DNA from 3 places in the Streptomyces sp. NPDC102406 genome. Region 1 is predicted to be linked to each of the others. Evidence: riboswitches for the same ligand, from Rfam matches in the RefSeq annotation. Region 1 holds a riboswitch; each other region holds the start of a gene.

Region 1 (5,414 bases):
CCCGCTGTACTGGCCCGCACGGCACGACGAGCCCCTGCTGATGAAGGCCGTCTACCTCTTCCACCCGGACTTCACCGGCTCGACCGTGTGGTGGGGCGACCCCGAACTCGCCTGGGGGCAGGCCACGTTCGAGGGCGGCGACATCATGCCCGTGGGCAACGGGGTGGTCCTGATGGGCATGAGCGAACGCACCTCGCGCCAGGCCATCACGCAGGTCGCCGCCGCGCTGTTCGAGGCGGGCGCGGCCGAGCACGTCGTCGTCGCGGGGATGCCGCGGCTGCGCTCCGCGATGCACCTCGACACCGTCTTCACCTTCGCCGACCGGGACATCGTCACGCTCTACCCGCGGATCATGGACTCGGTGCACACGTTCTCGCTGCGCCCCGACGACAAGGCGCCGGGGCTGCACATCACCGACGAGGGCTCGACGCCCTTCGTCGACGTCGTCGCCAGGGCGCTCGGGCTGTCCGGCCTCCGGGTGATCGAGACCGGCGGCGACGTCTACGCGTCCGAGCGCCAGCAGTGGGACAGCGGCAACAACGCGGTCGCGCTGGAGCCCGGCGTCGTCGTCACCTACGACCGCAACACCCAGACCAACACGCTGCTGCGCAAGGCGGGCGTCGAGGTCGTCACCATCGTCGGCGCCGAACTCGGCCGTGGCCGCGGCGGCGGCCACTGCATGACGTGCCCCATCATCCGCGACCCCGTGACCTTCTGACGGCCGCGCGCCGCCGAGGTCGTGTCATGGAACGGACCGCGCTCCACGGACCGCGCTCCACGGACCGGCGCGGTTCGCGGCCCTCGTGGTGGCCGCGCTCGCCACGTTGTGCGTCGTCCTGACGGCGACCGTGCGCGCCTCGGTGCTCGACCCGTCCTTCCACGCCTCCGTCCCGGACGAGCAGCACGCGTACGACCGGCTCTACGACGAGGTGCCGGTCGACCCGCGGGCCGCGCCGCTCGCCCGGGACCTGCTGGCCGGGCTGACCGTGCCGGAGGCCCAGGTGACGTCCAACATCAGGCTGGTGCTGCCACCGGAGACGGTCCGTACCCTCACCCGGCAGCAGATCGACGCGGTGATCGGCTACCTCGACGGGGAGCGGCCCGCCCTGGACCTCACCGTCGACCTGCGTCCCGTGCTCGCCCATGTCGGCACCCTGCCGCAGACGTACTTCGGGGACCTCGTGGCCGGGCCGCAACGCCGCCCGGAGCCGGACTCCGACCGGTTCGCCGCCGACCTCTCCACCGCTCTGCGCGACCTCGCCGCGGGCCGGGCGCCGGACGGCCTCGCGACGCTGCCGCTCACCCCGGAGCAGGCCGGCCGGGGTCAGAAGGGGGTGGTGACGCCGAAGGCGCGGCGGAGCTGGGCCATGTCGTGCCGGTCGCGCTCGGTGGGCTCGTACCCCTGGTGGAAACGGATCTGCTGCCCGGCGGAGAGGCACGGCACCGGCTCCCCCGCCACCGTGCCGGTGACGAAGGCGTCCGCCGGGTAGCGGAACGGCCGCAGCGGGTCGAAGGAGGCCTGTCGGGCGGAGCCGTCGGCGCTGAAGTGCAGGGGATGCAGGTCGAGTTCGCGGCCGTCGGCGTGTGTCCGGACGAAGCGGACGGGGCGCTGGTCCAGGGTCTCGGCGAATCCGGCGTCGGCGAGGGCCGCGAGCACCGCGGGCTCCTGCTCGTGCCGGTGCATCAGGTCGAGGTCGCGATGGTCCCGGGTCTCCTCGCCGACCAGGGCGTCGATGCCCCAGCCGCCCCCGATCCAGACGTCCGTCCCGGCCTCGCGCAGCAGGGCGAGGACGGTGCGCACGTCATCCGCTGTCATCATCCGACGCAGGGTAGAGGCCCCGCGTCCCGGGCGGCGAGCGCTTTTCCGCGCCGTGATAGCTTGCGGAAGCCAGTCGTACCTCAGTGCGTTCTCGAACGTGTACGGGTCAGGGAATCCGGTGGAAATCCGGAGCTGACGCGCAGCGGTGAGGGGGACGGGCGGAGCCACTGCCACTGAGCCGTAACCGGTTCGGGAAGGCGCTTCGTCCGGACGATCCCGAGTCCGAAGACCTGCTGGCGACCTCCGGCGCATGGCCGGGGGTGAACCGTAGGCCGGCTCCGCGTATGGGCCCTGGACGCTAAGGAAGTTCCGTGCTGTTCGCACGTCACGTCGCCCGCTGCGCACCCGTGTTGGCGGGCGCCCTGCTGCTCACTGCCTGTGGCGGCGCGGGCCCCGCCGGCACCTCGGACCGCGCGGGCGGGACGAAGGGCGCCGTCACCCTCGACGACAACTGCGGCACGAAGGTCCGCGTCGCGCACCCCCCACGCCGCGCCGTCGCCCTCGACCAGGGCTCGGCGGAGATCATGCTCTCGCTCGGGCTCGCCGACCGGATGGTGGGGACCGCCACCTGGACGGACCCCGTCCTGAAGGGCCTGGAGAAGGCGAACGCGAAGGTGCCACGGCTCGCCGACCGCTATCCGTCCTACGAGAAGGTCCTGGACACGGAACCGGACTTCGCCGCCGCCTCCTTCGCGTACACCCTCGGCAAGGGCGGAGTGGCGCCGCGCGAGCAGTTCCAGAAGCTGGGCGTGCCCACCTACCTCTCCCCCACCGACTGCGCGGGCAAGGACAACAGCGGGGACGGCGACGGCGTGCGCACCAGCGCGCTGACCATGGACACCGTGTACGGCGAGATACGCGACCTGGCACGCGTCTTCGGCGTCGAGCAGCGCGGCGAGACGCTCGTCACCCAGCTCAAGGCCCGGGTACGCAAGGCCACTTCGGGGGTCGACGCCGACGGGGTGAGCGTCCTGTACTGGTTCGCCAACTCCGACTCGCCCTACATGGCGGGGTGTTGCGGCGCGCCCGGCATCATCACCGGGGAGCTGGGCCTGCGCAACGTCTTCGACGACACGCACGAGGAGTGGCCCCAGATCAACTGGGAGACGGTCGCGGACCGCGACCCGGACGTCCTGGTCATCGGCGACCTGACGCGCCGCTCGCAGTCGGCCGAGTCCGCCGCGCAGAAGATCCGGTTCCTGGAGTCCGACCCGGTCACCAGGAACATGACCGCCGTCCGCGAGAAGCGGTACGTGCTGCTGAGCGGCCAGGCCATGAACCCGACGATCCGCACCGTCGAGGGCGTCGAGAAGGTGGCTGCCGCGCTGCGCCGGTTCGGCCTCGGCGCATGAGCCCGGTCCGGCCCGCCCTGTACTGGGCCGCGGCCCTCGCCGCGCTCTGCGCCTCCGTCGCCGTGGCCATCACCATCGGCCCCGCGCACATCCGCGTCGGCGACGTGTGGTCGGCGGTCGGCGCCCGGCTCGGCTGGGGCACCACGGACCTCTCCCCCATCCGGGACGGCATCGTGTGGAACCTGCGGCTGCCGCGCACCCTGCTGGCGGCGATCTGCGGCGCGGGCCTCGCGGTGTGCGGCACGGTGCTCCAGGCGCTGCTGCGCAACCCCCTCGCCGACCCGTTCGTGCTCGGCGTCTCCTCGGGGGCCTCGACCGGAGCCGTCCTCGTGGTGGTGCTGGGCCTGGGCGGGGGCGCCCTCTCGGTGTCCGGCGGCGCGTTCCTCGGGGCGCTCTGCTCGTTCGCGCTGGTGCTGATCCTGAGCCACGTGCTGGGCGGCACGACGGACCGGGTGGTGCTGTGCGGGGTCGCCGCGATGCAGCTCTTCTCCGCGCTGACCTCGTTCGTGGTGCTGACGGCGGCCGACGCGGAGACCACGCGCGGCGTCCTGTTCTGGCTTCTCGGTTCGCTCGGCGGGGTCGGCTGGAGCGAGGTGTGGCTGTGTCTCGCGGTGCTCGTGGTGACGCTGGCGGTGTGCCTCGGGTACGGCCGCACGCTGGACGCGTTCGCCTTCGGCCCGGAGGCGGCGGCGGCGCTCGGCGTGCACGTGGCCCGCACCCGGCTCGTCCTGCTCTGCGCGACGGCCCTGCTCACGGCGGCACTGGTCAGCGCGGCCGGGGCGATCGGCTTCGTCGGGCTGGTGCTGCCGCACGCGGCGCGCGCCCTGGTCGGCCCCGGGCACACCCGGCTGCTGCCGGTCACGGCGCTGGCCGGGGCGGTGTTCCTGGTCTGGGTCGACACCCTGGCCCGTACGGTCCTCGAACCGCAGGAGGTTCCGGTGGGGGTGGTGACGTCGCTGATCGGCGTGCCCGCGTTCGTGCTCGTCCTCTTCCGCGGCCGGGGTGTCCGGTGAGCGCGGGCCTGGCCGCGGACCGGGTGTCCCGGTCGGCCGGGGGCTCCCTGATCCTCGACGGGGTGAGCCTCGCGCCCCGGGCGGGCACCGTCACGGGGGTGCTCGGCCCGAACGGCTCGGGCAAGTCGACGCTGCTGCGCCTGCTGGCCGGAGTGCTCGCCCCGGCGTCCGGTGTCGTCACCCTGGACGGCGACCCGCTCGCCGCGGTGCCGCGCAGGACGGCGGCCCGGCGCATCGCCCTGGTCCATCAGCAGACCGACACGCTGGTCGAGTTGACGGTCGCCGATGTGGTCCGGCTGGGCCGGGTCCCGCACCGCAGGGCCTGGGCGCCCGCCAGCGCGACCGACGAGGCCGCGGTCCGGGCCGCGCTTGAGCGCACCGGCCTCACGAGCCGGGCGCACCGCCTGTGGCACACCCTGTCGGGCGGTGAGCGCCAGCGGGCGCAGATCGCCCGCGCCCTGGCTCAGGAGCCGCGTGAGCTGCTGCTCGACGAGCCCACGAACCACCTGGACATCCAGCACCAACTGGAACTCCTCGACCTGATCTCCGGTCTGGAGCTGACCAGCGTCGTCGCGCTGCACGACCTGAACCTGGCCGCGGCCTACTGCGACCAGATCGTGGTCCTGCGCCAGGGCCGGGTCGTCGCGGCCGGTGAGCCGGGCGCCGTCCTCACCGAGGAGCTGATCGCCGACGTCTACGGCGTCCGCGCCCACCTCACCCGGCCCGGCCCGGGAGAGCGCCCCCACATCCGCTTCCTGGGCACTCTCTCTTGAGTCACTCGAAGCGGTCGGGGTCCCCGGCGCCGCGGCGGACGATCTCGGCCTCGCCGCCGGAGAAGTCGATGACCGTGGTGGGCTCGGTGCCGCAGTCGCCGGAGTCGAGCACGGCGTCCACCACGTGGTCGAGCCGCTCCTTGATCTCCCAGCCCTGGGTCAGCGGCTCGTCCTCGCCGGGCAGCAACAGGGTGCTGGAGAGCAGCGGCTCACCGAGTTCGGTGAGGAGCGCCTGGGTGACGACGTGGTCGGGGATGCGGACGCCGACCGTCTTCTTCTTGGGGTGCTGCAACTGGCGCGGCACCTCGCGCGTCGCGGGCAGGATGAACGTGTAGCTGCCGGGCGTGGCCGCCTTGATCGCTCGGAACACGTCGTTGTCGATGTGCACGAACCTGCCGAGCTGCGAGAAGTCCTGGCACACCAGGGTGAAGTGATGTTTGTCGTCGAGATGCCGGAT
Region 2 (5,414 bases), on a different contig from region 1:
CGGGCCGGGCCCTGGAGAGCCCGTGTAGGAGGCGCACATGCCGGCCGCAGGCGACGAGTGGTGGTGGCGGCTCCTCGCGGCCGCGACTCCCCGGCTCGACCACACCGAGGGGGCCGGTGGGGCGAGCGGTACGGATGCCGCGGGCGGTACGGGTGCTGCCGCCCCCGCCGACGCCGCTCCCGGTGACACCGCGCCGCCCCCCGGGGAGCGGCCCTCCTTCGGGGCCGTGGTGATCCATGTCGTGGCCGACGACGCGCGGACGCGGCGCGCCGGGCTGATGTACGCCCAGATCTCGGGCGAGAACCGCCGCCAGACGCGGCTCCTGCTGTTCTGGGCGATGGGCGGCGCGCTGGTGCTGCTCGGCGGGCTCGCGGGGCTGGTCGTGGTGGTGCAGGCCCTGGGTGTGACGTCGCCGTGGGCGATGGGGTCGGTCATCGCGGCGGCCACGTCACCGATCACCGCGATCGCCTACGGGTTCACGCGGCTCCTGCTGCGGTGCGCGGAGGGCATACGGTCCCCGCTCAGCGTCGACGCCCCGCCGCCCGGCCCCGATCCGGCGCCGGATCCCGGTGCCCCGAGCCGCCCCTGACGCCGCGCAGAGCGGCGCCCAGTCCGGCCGCCGCGGCGACCAGCGCGGCGATCAGCGCCCAGACCACGGCGCGCACCGGCCCCGCCGGGACCAGTGCGGCGGCCAGGGCGCCGACGATGCTCGCCGCGAGGCCGCACGCCAGGCAGAACCGCACGAGCCCGCGTGGCGGGACCACTCCGCGCGCCGTGCGGCTCACCGCACCGTGGGCCCGCTCCCGCGCCTCGGCCAGGTAATGCATGGTCATCGCGCTCTCCTCCCCCCGCGGCAGGCTCAGCCGCCGGCCCTGCCCGGGCCGGGACCGCCCAGCGCCCTCACGAACGCCTGCCATCGAACGCGCTGGAGGACGAGGGCCGCCGCACCCGGGTTCCCGGAGTCGCGGACCCACACCTCGGCCTCGCCGAACGCCACTTCCACGCAGTCCCCCGTCACTCCGGAGTAACTGCTCCTGCGCCATGGCCCGACTGCCTTCCCGCGCCATGACCGAGCACGCTCCGCCCCTTGGGACACACCGGCCTCCTCCTGCTCGAGAGCCGGCGTCCCCCGTCAGTGCACGCCCGCGTGCAGGCACCATAGCGCCGCCGTGACGGCCCGCCCAGGGACACCGGACGGATCCGCCCCGCGACGTCGCAAGGCGCCCTCAACCATTCGTGGACCGCTCTCCGTCTGCCGCTTTCCAGTCTAGGTAGGCCGGATTTCGACACCTAGAGGAATTCCGGCCCTGTGGTGGCCGTACGACGCCCGCGCGCGTGTGGAGCTCCCCACACTCCCCTCCCCCAGGTCAACGGCAAGTTGACGCGCCTTCGCGCAGCGTGGTGGACTTCGCGGGCCATATACGGCAGCAGTACGAGGAAGCCGGTGCGAATCCGGCGCGGTCCCGCCACTGTGAGCCCCAGCCCGGGAAGCCGGGAGGGGCGAGCCAGGAACTCTCGCTGCCGGTCTCGTCGAACCAGGGCGTGGACACCCTGAGTGAGGACAACTACCGCCATGTTCGCCCTGCGCGGCGCGGTGCGGGCCGAGCGCGTCTTCGCGTACGGCGCCGCCGCCGGTCTCCTTGCCGATGCTCTGTTCGGTGATCCGCGCCGGGGCCATCCCGTCGCCGCTTTCGGCCGGGCCGCGGGTGCCGTGGAGCGGGTGCTGTGGCGGGACCACCGTGGGTGGGGCGCCGCGCACGCCGTGGTCTGCGCGGGTGGCGCCGCCGCGGTGGGCGCCCTGGCCGCCCGTGCCGTACACCGTTCCCCCGCCGCCTCCGTCGCGCTGACCGCCGCCGCCACCTGGGCCGTGGTCGGCGGGACCTCGCTGGGCCGGGAGGCGCGCGGTGTCGGATCGGCGCTGGACGCCGGGGACGTGGAGCTGGCCCGGGAGTTGCTGCCGCGCCTGTGCGGGCGGGATCCGCAGGGCCTGGACGCCGACGGGATCGCGCGCGGCGTCGTCGAGTCGGTCGCCGAGAACACCTCGGACGCCGTCGTGGGGGCGCTGGTGTGGGGGGCCGTCGGCGGGGTGCCGGGGCTGCTCGCCTTCCGGGCCGTGAACACGCTGGACGCGATGGTGGGACACAAGTCGGCCCGGTACCGCAGGTTCGGCTGGGCCTCGGCGCGGCTCGACGACGTGGCGGGGTGGCCGGGGGCGCGGCTGACCGGGGCGCTCGCCGTGCTGACGGGCGGGCGTCCGCGCGAGGCCGCCCGGGCCTGGCGCGAGGACGCGGGGGCCCATCCGAGCCCGAACGCCGGGGTCGTCGAGGCCTCGTTCGCGGGGGCGCTCGGGGTGCGGCTCGGCGGGACCTTGGCGTACGGGGGCAGGATCGAGCACCGGCCCGTGCTGAACGGGCGCGGGCGCGCGGTGCGGGTGTCGGACGTGGAACGGGCCGCGCGGTTGTCGCGGCGGGTCGGTGTGGCGGCGTGGGGAGTCTGTGTGGCCGGGCAAGTGGTGCTGAGGCGTCTGCGAGGACGCCGGTGAGCGGGCGGCGGGGCGGCGGGCTGCTCGTCGCCGGGACGACGTCGGACGCCGGGAAGAGCGTGGTCACGGCGGGGATCTGCCGGTGGCTCGTACGGCAGGGCGTGAAGGTCGCGCCGTTCAAGGGGCAGAACATGTCCCTGAACTCGTTCGTGACGCGCGAGGGCGCCGAGATCGGGCGGGCGCAGGCCATGCAGGCGCAGGCCGCGCGGGTGGAGCCGAGCGCGCTGATGAACCCGGTGCTGCTCAAGCCCGGCAGCGACCGCAGCAGCCAGGTCGTGCTCATGGGCAAGCCCGTGGGCGAGATGAGCGCGCGGGGCTATCACGGGCAGCGGCAGGGCGCGTTGCTCGACACCGTCGTGGGATGCCTGGAGGAGTTGCGGGGCAGTCATGACGCCGTGATCTGCGAAGGGGCGGGCTCTCCGGCCGAGATCAACCTGCGGCGCACCGACATCGTGAACATGGGGATCGCGCGGGCGGCGCGGCTGCCGGTCCTCGTGGTCGGGGACATCGACCGCGGGGGCGTCTTCGCCTCGTTCTTCGGTACGACGGCGCTGCTCGCGCCCGAGGACCAGGAGCTGCTCGCCGGGTACCTCGTGAACAAGTTCCGGGGCGATGTCAGCCTGCTGGAACCCGGCCTCGACATGCTGAAGTCCCTTACGGGACGGCCCACTTACGGGGTGCTGCCCTTCCAGCACGGGCTCGGTATCGACGAGGAGGACGGGCTGCGGGTGTCGCTGCGGGGCGCGGTGCGCGAGTCCGTGGTGGCGCCGCCCGTCGGCGCGGACGTGCTGCGGGTCGCCGTGTGCGCGGTGCCGCTGATGTCGAACTTCACGGATGTCGACGCGCTGGCCGCAGAGCCGGGTGTCGTGGTGCGGTTCGTGGACCGTGCCGAGGAGTTGGTCGACGCCGATCTGGTGGTCGTGCCCGGGACGCGCGGGACGGTGCGGGCCCTGGAGTGGCTGAGGGCGCGCGGGCTCGCGGACGCGCTCGCGCGGCGGGCCGCCGAGGGGCGCCCGGTGCTCGGCGTCTGCGGCGGCTTCCAGGTGCTCGGGGAGCGCATCGAGGACGAGGTCGAGTCGCGGGCCGGGGTCGTGGACGGGCTCGGACTGCTGCCCGTACACGTACGGTTCGCGGCCGACAAGACGCTGGACCGGCCCGTCGGCACGGCCCTCGGGGAACCGGTCGAGGGGTACGAGATCCATCACGGCGTCGCCGATGTGCTCGGCGGCGAGGCCTTCCTCGACGGGTGCCGGGTGGGGGCCGTGTGGGGCACGCACTGGCACGGGTCGCTGGAGTCCGACGGGTTCAGGCGGGCGTTCCTGCGGGAGGTCGCCGCGGCGGCCGGGCGGCGGTTCGTACCGGCGCCCGACACCTCGTTCGCGGCGCTGCGCGAGGAGCAGTTGGACCGACTGGGGGATCTGATCGAGCGGTACGCCGACACGGACGCGCTGTGGCGGTTGATCGAGGGCGGGGCTCCCCCGGGGCTGCCCTTCGTCCCGCCGGGAGCTCCGTCGTGAGCGCCCCGCTCCCCCCTCCCGCGCCGTTCGCCGCGCCCCTGACCGGGCTCGGCCGCCCCCGCCCTGTCGTCTTTCTGGAGGTCCGATGACCACCCCGTACCCGTTCACAGCCCTCGTCGGCCAGGACGATCTGCGCCTGGCCCTGCTGCTGAACGCCGTGTCGCCCGCGGTCGGGGGTGTGCTCGTGCGCGGCGAGAAGGGCACCGCCAAGTCCACCGCCGTACGCGCCCTGTCGGCGCTGCTGCCCGCGGTGGACGTCGTCGCCGGGTGCCGTTTCTCCTGCGACCCCGCGGCGCCCGACCCGCGGTGCCCGGACGGGCCGCACGAGACCGGCCCGGGGGTCCGACGGGACGCGCGCATGGTCGAGTTGCCGGTCGGCGCGTCCGAGGACCGGCTCGTCGGGGCGCTCGACATCGAGCGGGCGCTCGCCGACGGCGTCAAGGCCTTCGAGCCGGGGCTGCTCGCCGACGCGCACCGCGGCATTCTCTACGTCGACGAGGTGAACCTGCTCCACGACCACCTGGTCGACCTGCTCCTGGACGCCGCGGCCATGGGCGCCTCCTACGTCGAACGCGAGGGCGTCTCCGTGCGGCACGCCGCGCGCTTCCTCCTCGTGGGGACGATGAACCCCGAAGAGGGCGAACTGCGACCGCAGTTGCTCGACCGGTTCGGGCTGACCGTGGAGGTCGCCGCGTCCCGGGAACCCGAGCAGCGCGTCCAGGTCGTCAAGCGCCGGCTCGCCTACGACGACGACCCCGAGGGGTTCACCGCGCGCTGGGCCGCCGAGGAGGCCGAGGTGCGCGAGCGGATCGCCGCCGCCCGCGCCCTGCTTCCCCACGTACGCCTGGGCGACGGGGCGTTGACGCGGATCGCCGCGACGTGCGCCGCGTTCGAGGTGGACGGCATGCGGGCCGACATCGTGATGGCCAGGACCGCGACCGCGCTCGCCGCGTGGGCCGGGCGCACGGACGTCCTGGCGGAGGACGTGCGGCAGGCCGCGCTGCTCGCGCTCCCGCACCGCAGGCGCCGCAACCCCTTCGACGCGCCGGGTCTCGACGAGGACAAGCTCGACGAGACCCTGGACGAGTTCGGCCCCGACGACCCCGAGCCCGACGGCCCGGACGACCCGGACGACGGAGGCCCGGACGGCGGGGGCCCCGGCGGAGGCGGCGGGCAGCCTCGACAGGACGGACCCCCGCAGGACGGGGAGCAGCGGGACGGGGAGCAGCGGGACGGACAGCCGCAGGACAGTGCCGAGTCGCCGTCGTCGCAGACCCCGGAGGGCCCCGCGGGCGCTCCCGCGGCCGGTGGCGCCCAGGAGCAGCGGGCCGTCTCGGCCGGCGAGCCGTTCCGGA
Region 3 (5,414 bases), on a different contig from region 1:
AGGTGAAGCCCTGGATCGAGCCGCCCGATTCGCGCAGCGCCTCCCGGGTCTGCGCGTCCCACACGCCGAGCCGCTTCAACTCCTCGACCAGGTAGGAGTTGACCTGGAGGAACTCGCCGGACAGCGTCTCGCGCTTGAAGAGGTTGGAGACCTGCGGCTCGATGCACTCGTAGACGCCCGCGATGGAGGCGATCGTCGCGGTCGGGGCGATGGCGAGCAGCAGGGAGTTGCGCATGCCGACGGCGGCGATCCGCTTCCGCAGTGCGGCCCACCGCCGCGGCCAGGTCAGCTCGACGTCGTAGTGGTCGGGGTGCAGCACGCCGCGGGCGGTGCGGGTCTCGTCCCAGGCGGGCAGCGGGCCGTCGCGTTCGGCGAGGTCGGCGGAGGTCTCGTACGCGGCGAGCATGATGCGTTCCGAGATCCGGGTCGACAGCGCGCGGGCCTCGGCCGAGTCGAAGGGCAGGCGCAGCTTGAAGAAGACGTCCTGGAGGCCCATCGCGCCGAGTCCGACGGGGCGCCAGCGGGCGTTGGAGCGGCCCGCCTGCTCGGTGGGGTAGAAGTTGATGTCGACGACGCGGTCCAGGAACGTGACGGCGGTGCGGACGGCCGCGTCGAGCCGTTCCCAGTCGATGTCACCGTCGTGGACGAAGGCGCCGAGGTTGACCGAGCCGAGGTTGCAGACGGCCGTCTCCCCGTCGTCCGTGACCTCCAGGATCTCGGTGCACAGGTTCGAGGAGTGGACGGTGCGGCCGGGTTCCGCGGTCTGGTTGGCGGTGCGGTTGGCGGCGTCCTTGAAGGTCATCCAGCCGTTGCCGGTCTGCGCGAGGGTGCGCATCATGCGGCCGTACAGGTCCCGTGCGGGGATGGTCTTCCGTGCCTTGCCCTCGGCTTCGGCGCGGCGGTACGCGGCGTCGAACCCGGTGCCCCACAGGTCGACGAACTCGGGCACGTCGGCGGGGGAGAACAGTGACCAGTCGGCGCCGTCGGCGACCCGGCGCATGAACTCGTCGGGGACCCAGTGCGCGAGGTTCAGGTTGTGGGTGCGGCGGGCGTCCTCACCGGTGTTGTCGCGCAGCTCCAGGAACTCCTCGATGTCGGCGTGCCAGGTCTCCAGGTAGACGGCGGCGGCGCCCTTGCGGCGCCCGCCCTGGTTCACGGCGGCGACCGACGCGTCGAGGGTCTTCAGGAACGGCACGATGCCGTTGGAGTGCCCGTTGGTGCCGCGGATCAGCGAGCCCCGGGCGCGGATGCGGGAGTACGAGAGGCCGATGCCGCCGGCGTGCTTGGAGAGGCGGGCCACCTGCTGGTAGCGGTCGTAGATCGAGTCCAGCTCGTCGAGCGGGGAGTCGAGGAGGTAGCAGCTCGACATCTGGGGGTGCCGGGTGCCGGAGTTGAACAGCGTGGGGGAGGACGGCAGGTAGTCGAGGCGGCTCATCAGGCCGTAGAGCGCGGCGACCTCGTCGACGGCGCGGCTGCTGTCGTCCTCGGCCAGGCCCGCCGCCACCCGCAGCATGAAGTACTGCGGGGTCTCGATGACCCGGCGGGTGATCGGGTGGCGCAGCAGGTAGCGGCTGTGCAGGGTGCGCAGGCCGAAGTAGCCGAAGCGGTCGTCGGCCCGGGGGTCGATCAGCGCGTCGAGGCGCGTGGCGTGGAGGCGGACGAACGCTGCGGTGCGGTCGGCGATCAGGCCCTCCCGGTGGCCGGTCGCGACGGATTCGGTGAAGGAGGTGACGCCCTGGGAGGCGGCCTCGGCGGCGACGGAGAGTGTGAGGAGGCGGGCGGCGAGCCGGGAGTAGACGGGGTCCTCGGAGATCAGCCCGGCGGCGGCCTCGGTGGCGAGTTCGCGCAGTTCGCTCTCGTCGGCTCCGGCGCTGCGCCCCCGCAGGGCGGCACCGGCGACCCGGCCGGGGTCGGCGCCGGGCAGGTCGGAGGTCAGCTCGGTCAGGGTGCGCAGCAGCGCGGTGCCCGGGGCGTCGTCGGGTGCGGCTGAGACCGGTTCGGCGGGCGGCGCGATGGTCACGTTAAGGGCTCTCCCTCGCTCGGCTCGGGGCCTGCGGGGAGGAGTGGCTCGGGCGTGCACGGGGGCGCCGTCGTCACCGGCCCATTCCGCGAGGCCCGGACGTCATCGACACCCGGACCGGACGGCCCGGGTGTGCTGTCGGCAGGTCGTCGGACTCACGCGGGCGCCTTTGTGTGCGCATACGTTCACCGTTGCGGGACAGTTCCGGATTTGCACCGGATTCCCCTGCGGCTACAGCGAGAGCGAGCATACATGTTGTGCCGGGTGTCCGGCGCGTGCCCATATGTTGTGTCGTCCTGGTGTGCGAGGGAGGAGCCCGACACAAAGAGACGGGCCCCTCCACAAGGGAGAGGCCCGTCCTACGAGGGGTGGTGATCAGTGTCCGGCGCCCACTCCGACGACGGGCAGGTCCTGCTGGACGCCCTTGTCACCGGCGTCGGCGGTGTAGTCCTCGGGCGAGGTCTCGTCGACACCGGCCGGGGCCTTCACGGCCTTCAGGACGAAGGTCAGGACGACCGTCACGATCACGTTCATGACGAACGCGGTCAGACCGATGTAGCCGATCTCCCCGATGCCGGGGATCTCGTCGGAGGAGCCGCCGAAGTGTGCTTGCGTCGGCGAGGCCACCCCGTACGCGGCGAGCGTGCCGTACACCATGCCGACCGCCCAGCCGGCGAGCAGCGCCCACCGGTGGAACCAGCGGGTGAACAGGCCGCCGACCAGCGCGGGCATCGTCTGGAGGATCCAGATGCCGCCCAGGAGCTGGAAGTTGATGGCGACGGTCTTGTCCATGGTGAGGACGAAGGCGAGCGCGCCGACCTTCACGAGCAGCGACACGAGCTTGGAGACCTTGGTCTCCTGTGCGGGCGTCGCGTCGGGCTTGATGAAGTCCTTGTAGATGTTGCGCGTGAAGAGGTTCGCCGCGGCGATGGACATGATCGCCGCCGGGACGAGCGCGCCGATGCCGATGGCGGCGAAGGCGACCCCCGTGAACCAGTCGGGGAACATGTCCTCGAAGAGCTGCGGGATCGCCAACTGCCCGTTCTGCACCTTGATCCCGGCCGCGATCGCCATGAAGCCGAGCAGTGCGAGCAGGCCCAGCATGAGCGAGTACAGGGGCAGGATCGTGGTGTTGCGGCGGATCACGTTGCGGCTCTTGGACGACAGGGTCGCCGTGATCGAGTGCGGGTACATGAACAGCGCGAGGGCTGAGCCGAGCGCGAGCGTCGCGTACGTCCAGTGGCCCGCGTCGCCGGGCGCGAGCGCCCCGACGGGTTTGCCGGTCGCCGGGTTGAGCTGCTCGAACTTCTTGCCCGCGGCGGCGAAGATGTCGTCGAAGCCGCCCAGTTTGATCGGGATGTAGATGATCGCGACCGCGATGACGAGGTAGATCAGACCGTCCTTGACGAACGCGATCAGCGCGGGGGCCCGCAGGCCCGAGGAGTACGTGTACGCGGCGAGCACGCCGAAGGCGATCAGCAGCGGCAGGTCCTTGACGAACCAGTTCGTGTTCTCGCCGCCCCCGACGCCCATGACGTCGAGCACGGCCTGGATGCCGACCAGTTGGAGCGCGATGTACGGCATCGTGGCGAGGATGCCGGTGATCGCGACGGCCAGCGAGAGGCCCTTGGAGCCGAAGCGCCCGCGCACGAAGTCGGACGTGGTCACGTACCCGTGCTTGTGCGAGACCGACCACAGGCGCGGCAGGAACGTGAAGATCAGCGGGTAGACGAGGATCGTGTAGGGCACGGCGAAGAAGCCGGACGCGCCCGCCGCGTAGATCGCCGCGGGGACGGCCACGAAGGTGTACGCCGTGTAGAGGTCGCCGCCGAGCAGGAACCAGGTGATCCAGGTGCCGAACGAGCGTCCGCCGAGGCCCCATTCGTCGAGCGAGTCGCTCTCCGAGCGCCGCCAGCGCGCGGCGAGGAAGCCCATGACCGTGACGGCCAGGAAGAAGATGATGAAGACGGTGAGCGCGACACCGTTGACGCCGCCGTTCATCCCTGGCTCCTCGGGGCCTTGCGGGCGCGCTGGTCACGCTGCCACAGCTTGTACGCGATCATCGTGAGGCCCGTCGAGATGAGCACCCAGAGCATCTGGTACCAGTAGAAGAACGGGATGCCGATGAAGGTCGGGTCGATCTTGGAATACGAGCTGACCCAGAGCATCGCCACGAACGGTGCGACGAGGCACAGCCCGATGACGACGCGGACCGGTGTCACCACCGGTCTCCCCACTTGTGGCGCAACTTCCGGCGCATCGGACATTTCGCGGCTCCGTCCCCTCGCTGATCCCACTTATCTCACGTTTAACGTGCGGGAAATCTAAGCGAGAGTCTTGATCTATGGAACCCCTGTCCGGATAACGGACGTACTGCTTCCGGTCGTCAGCAGCAGCGGAAGCCCTGGCGCGGATCCTCTTCCTGACGGTCCGTCCGCATGCGCTCGAACTCGCGCCGCGAGGGCACGGAGGCCCCCGGGTGCACGGCCCGCTGGTGTGCCACGTAGCGCTCGTACGCCGATTCGTCCGTCAACTCACGTACGTACCAGCGCACATGCTCAACCGCCCGCAGAAGTACCGACGCCAGCATCGCGCGCCTCCTTTCGCCGTTCCGCCTTCTCCTCCCGACTGGGGACGAGCCCGGCCGGGGCGACCAGCGTCGACTCGACATAGGGGGCCTCGCTCAGCCGGGTCGACCGGGGGTCGCGTACGTGCTTGAGGCAGATCCGCGCCGCGTCCGCGATCACCACGACGATGAGCAGGGCGAGCGCGGCCGACAGGACGCCGTCGACCGTGGAGTTGGTCACGACGGTGTGCATGTCGTCCATGGTCTTGGCGGGCGGCAGCACCTTGCCCGCGTCGATGGCGTCCTGGTAGTTCGAGCGCTGCTGGAAGAAGCCGACGCGCGGGTCGCTGGAGAACACCTTCTGCCAGCTCGCGGTCAGCGTCACGACGGCGTCCCAGACGAGCGGGACCCCCGTCACCCAGGCCCACTTGAGGCGGCCGGACTTCACGAGCAGCGTCGTGCACACGGCCAGCGCCACCGCCGCGAGCAACTGGTTGGAGATGCCGAAGATCGGGAAGAGCTGGTTGATCCCGCCGAGCGGTTCGTGCACGCCGACCCAGAGGAAGTAGCCCCACAGGGCGACCACGACGGCGCTGCTGATCAGCAGACCGGGCTTCCAGCTCACGTTCCTGAACGGCTTGTGCAGGTTGCCCAGCATGTCCTGGAGCATGAAGCGGCCCACCCGCGTCCCGGCGTCCAGCGCGGTCAGGATGAACAGCGCCTCGAACATGATCGCGAAGTGGTACCAGAAGGCCCGCAGTCCGCCCCCGGTGACCTGCGAGAAGATCTCGGAGACACCGACGGCCAGGGTCGGCGCGCCGCCCGTAC

The links. A riboswitch is a leader RNA that binds a small molecule or an ion and turns the genes downstream of it on or off. The one in region 1 is predicted to bind cobalamin.
Region 2: linked by a shared signal. The riboswitch ahead of ACIRF8_RS08225 (cobalamin biosynthesis protein) and the one ahead of ACIRF8_RS11850 (ABC transporter substrate-binding protein) in region 1 are both predicted to bind cobalamin.
Region 3: linked by a shared signal. The riboswitch ahead of ACIRF8_RS23165 (ribonucleoside-diphosphate reductase subunit alpha) and the one ahead of ACIRF8_RS11850 (ABC transporter substrate-binding protein) in region 1 are both predicted to bind cobalamin.

Annotation. Positions count from the first base shown of each region.
Region 1 covers NZ_JBIWKP010000002.1:710,437-715,850, forward strand. The annotation lists gene ACIRF8_RS11840 (arginine deiminase) at 1-718, shown strand, start outside; gene ACIRF8_RS11845 (nucleotidyltransferase domain-containing protein) at 1,325-1,816, opposite strand; cobalamin riboswitch at 1,873-2,072, shown strand; gene ACIRF8_RS11850 (ABC transporter substrate-binding protein) at 2,131-3,171, shown strand; gene ACIRF8_RS11855 (FecCD family ABC transporter permease) at 3,168-4,184, shown strand; gene ACIRF8_RS11860 (ABC transporter ATP-binding protein) at 4,181-4,957, shown strand; gene ACIRF8_RS11865 (L-threonylcarbamoyladenylate synthase) at 4,959-5,414, opposite strand, start outside.
Region 2 covers NZ_JBIWKP010000001.1:1,790,353-1,795,766, reverse strand. The annotation lists gene ACIRF8_RS08240 (hypothetical protein) at 38-589, shown strand; gene ACIRF8_RS08235 (hypothetical protein) at 522-833, opposite strand; gene ACIRF8_RS08230 (DUF397 domain-containing protein) at 860-1,096, opposite strand; cobalamin riboswitch at 1,394-1,536, shown strand; gene ACIRF8_RS08225 (cobalamin biosynthesis protein) at 1,595-2,542, shown strand; gene ACIRF8_RS08220 (cobyric acid synthase) at 2,539-4,059, shown strand; gene ACIRF8_RS08215 (putative cobaltochelatase) at 4,145-5,414, shown strand, end outside.
Region 3 covers NZ_JBIWKP010000005.1:434,191-439,604, forward strand. The annotation lists gene ACIRF8_RS23165 (ribonucleoside-diphosphate reductase subunit alpha) at 1-2,020, opposite strand, end outside; cobalamin riboswitch at 2,143-2,287, opposite strand; gene mctP (monocarboxylate uptake permease MctP) at 2,396-4,021, opposite strand; gene ACIRF8_RS23175 (DUF3311 domain-containing protein) at 4,018-4,287, opposite strand; gene ACIRF8_RS23180 (YbdD/YjiX family protein) at 4,407-4,610, opposite strand; gene ACIRF8_RS23185 (carbon starvation CstA family protein) at 4,579-5,414, opposite strand, start outside.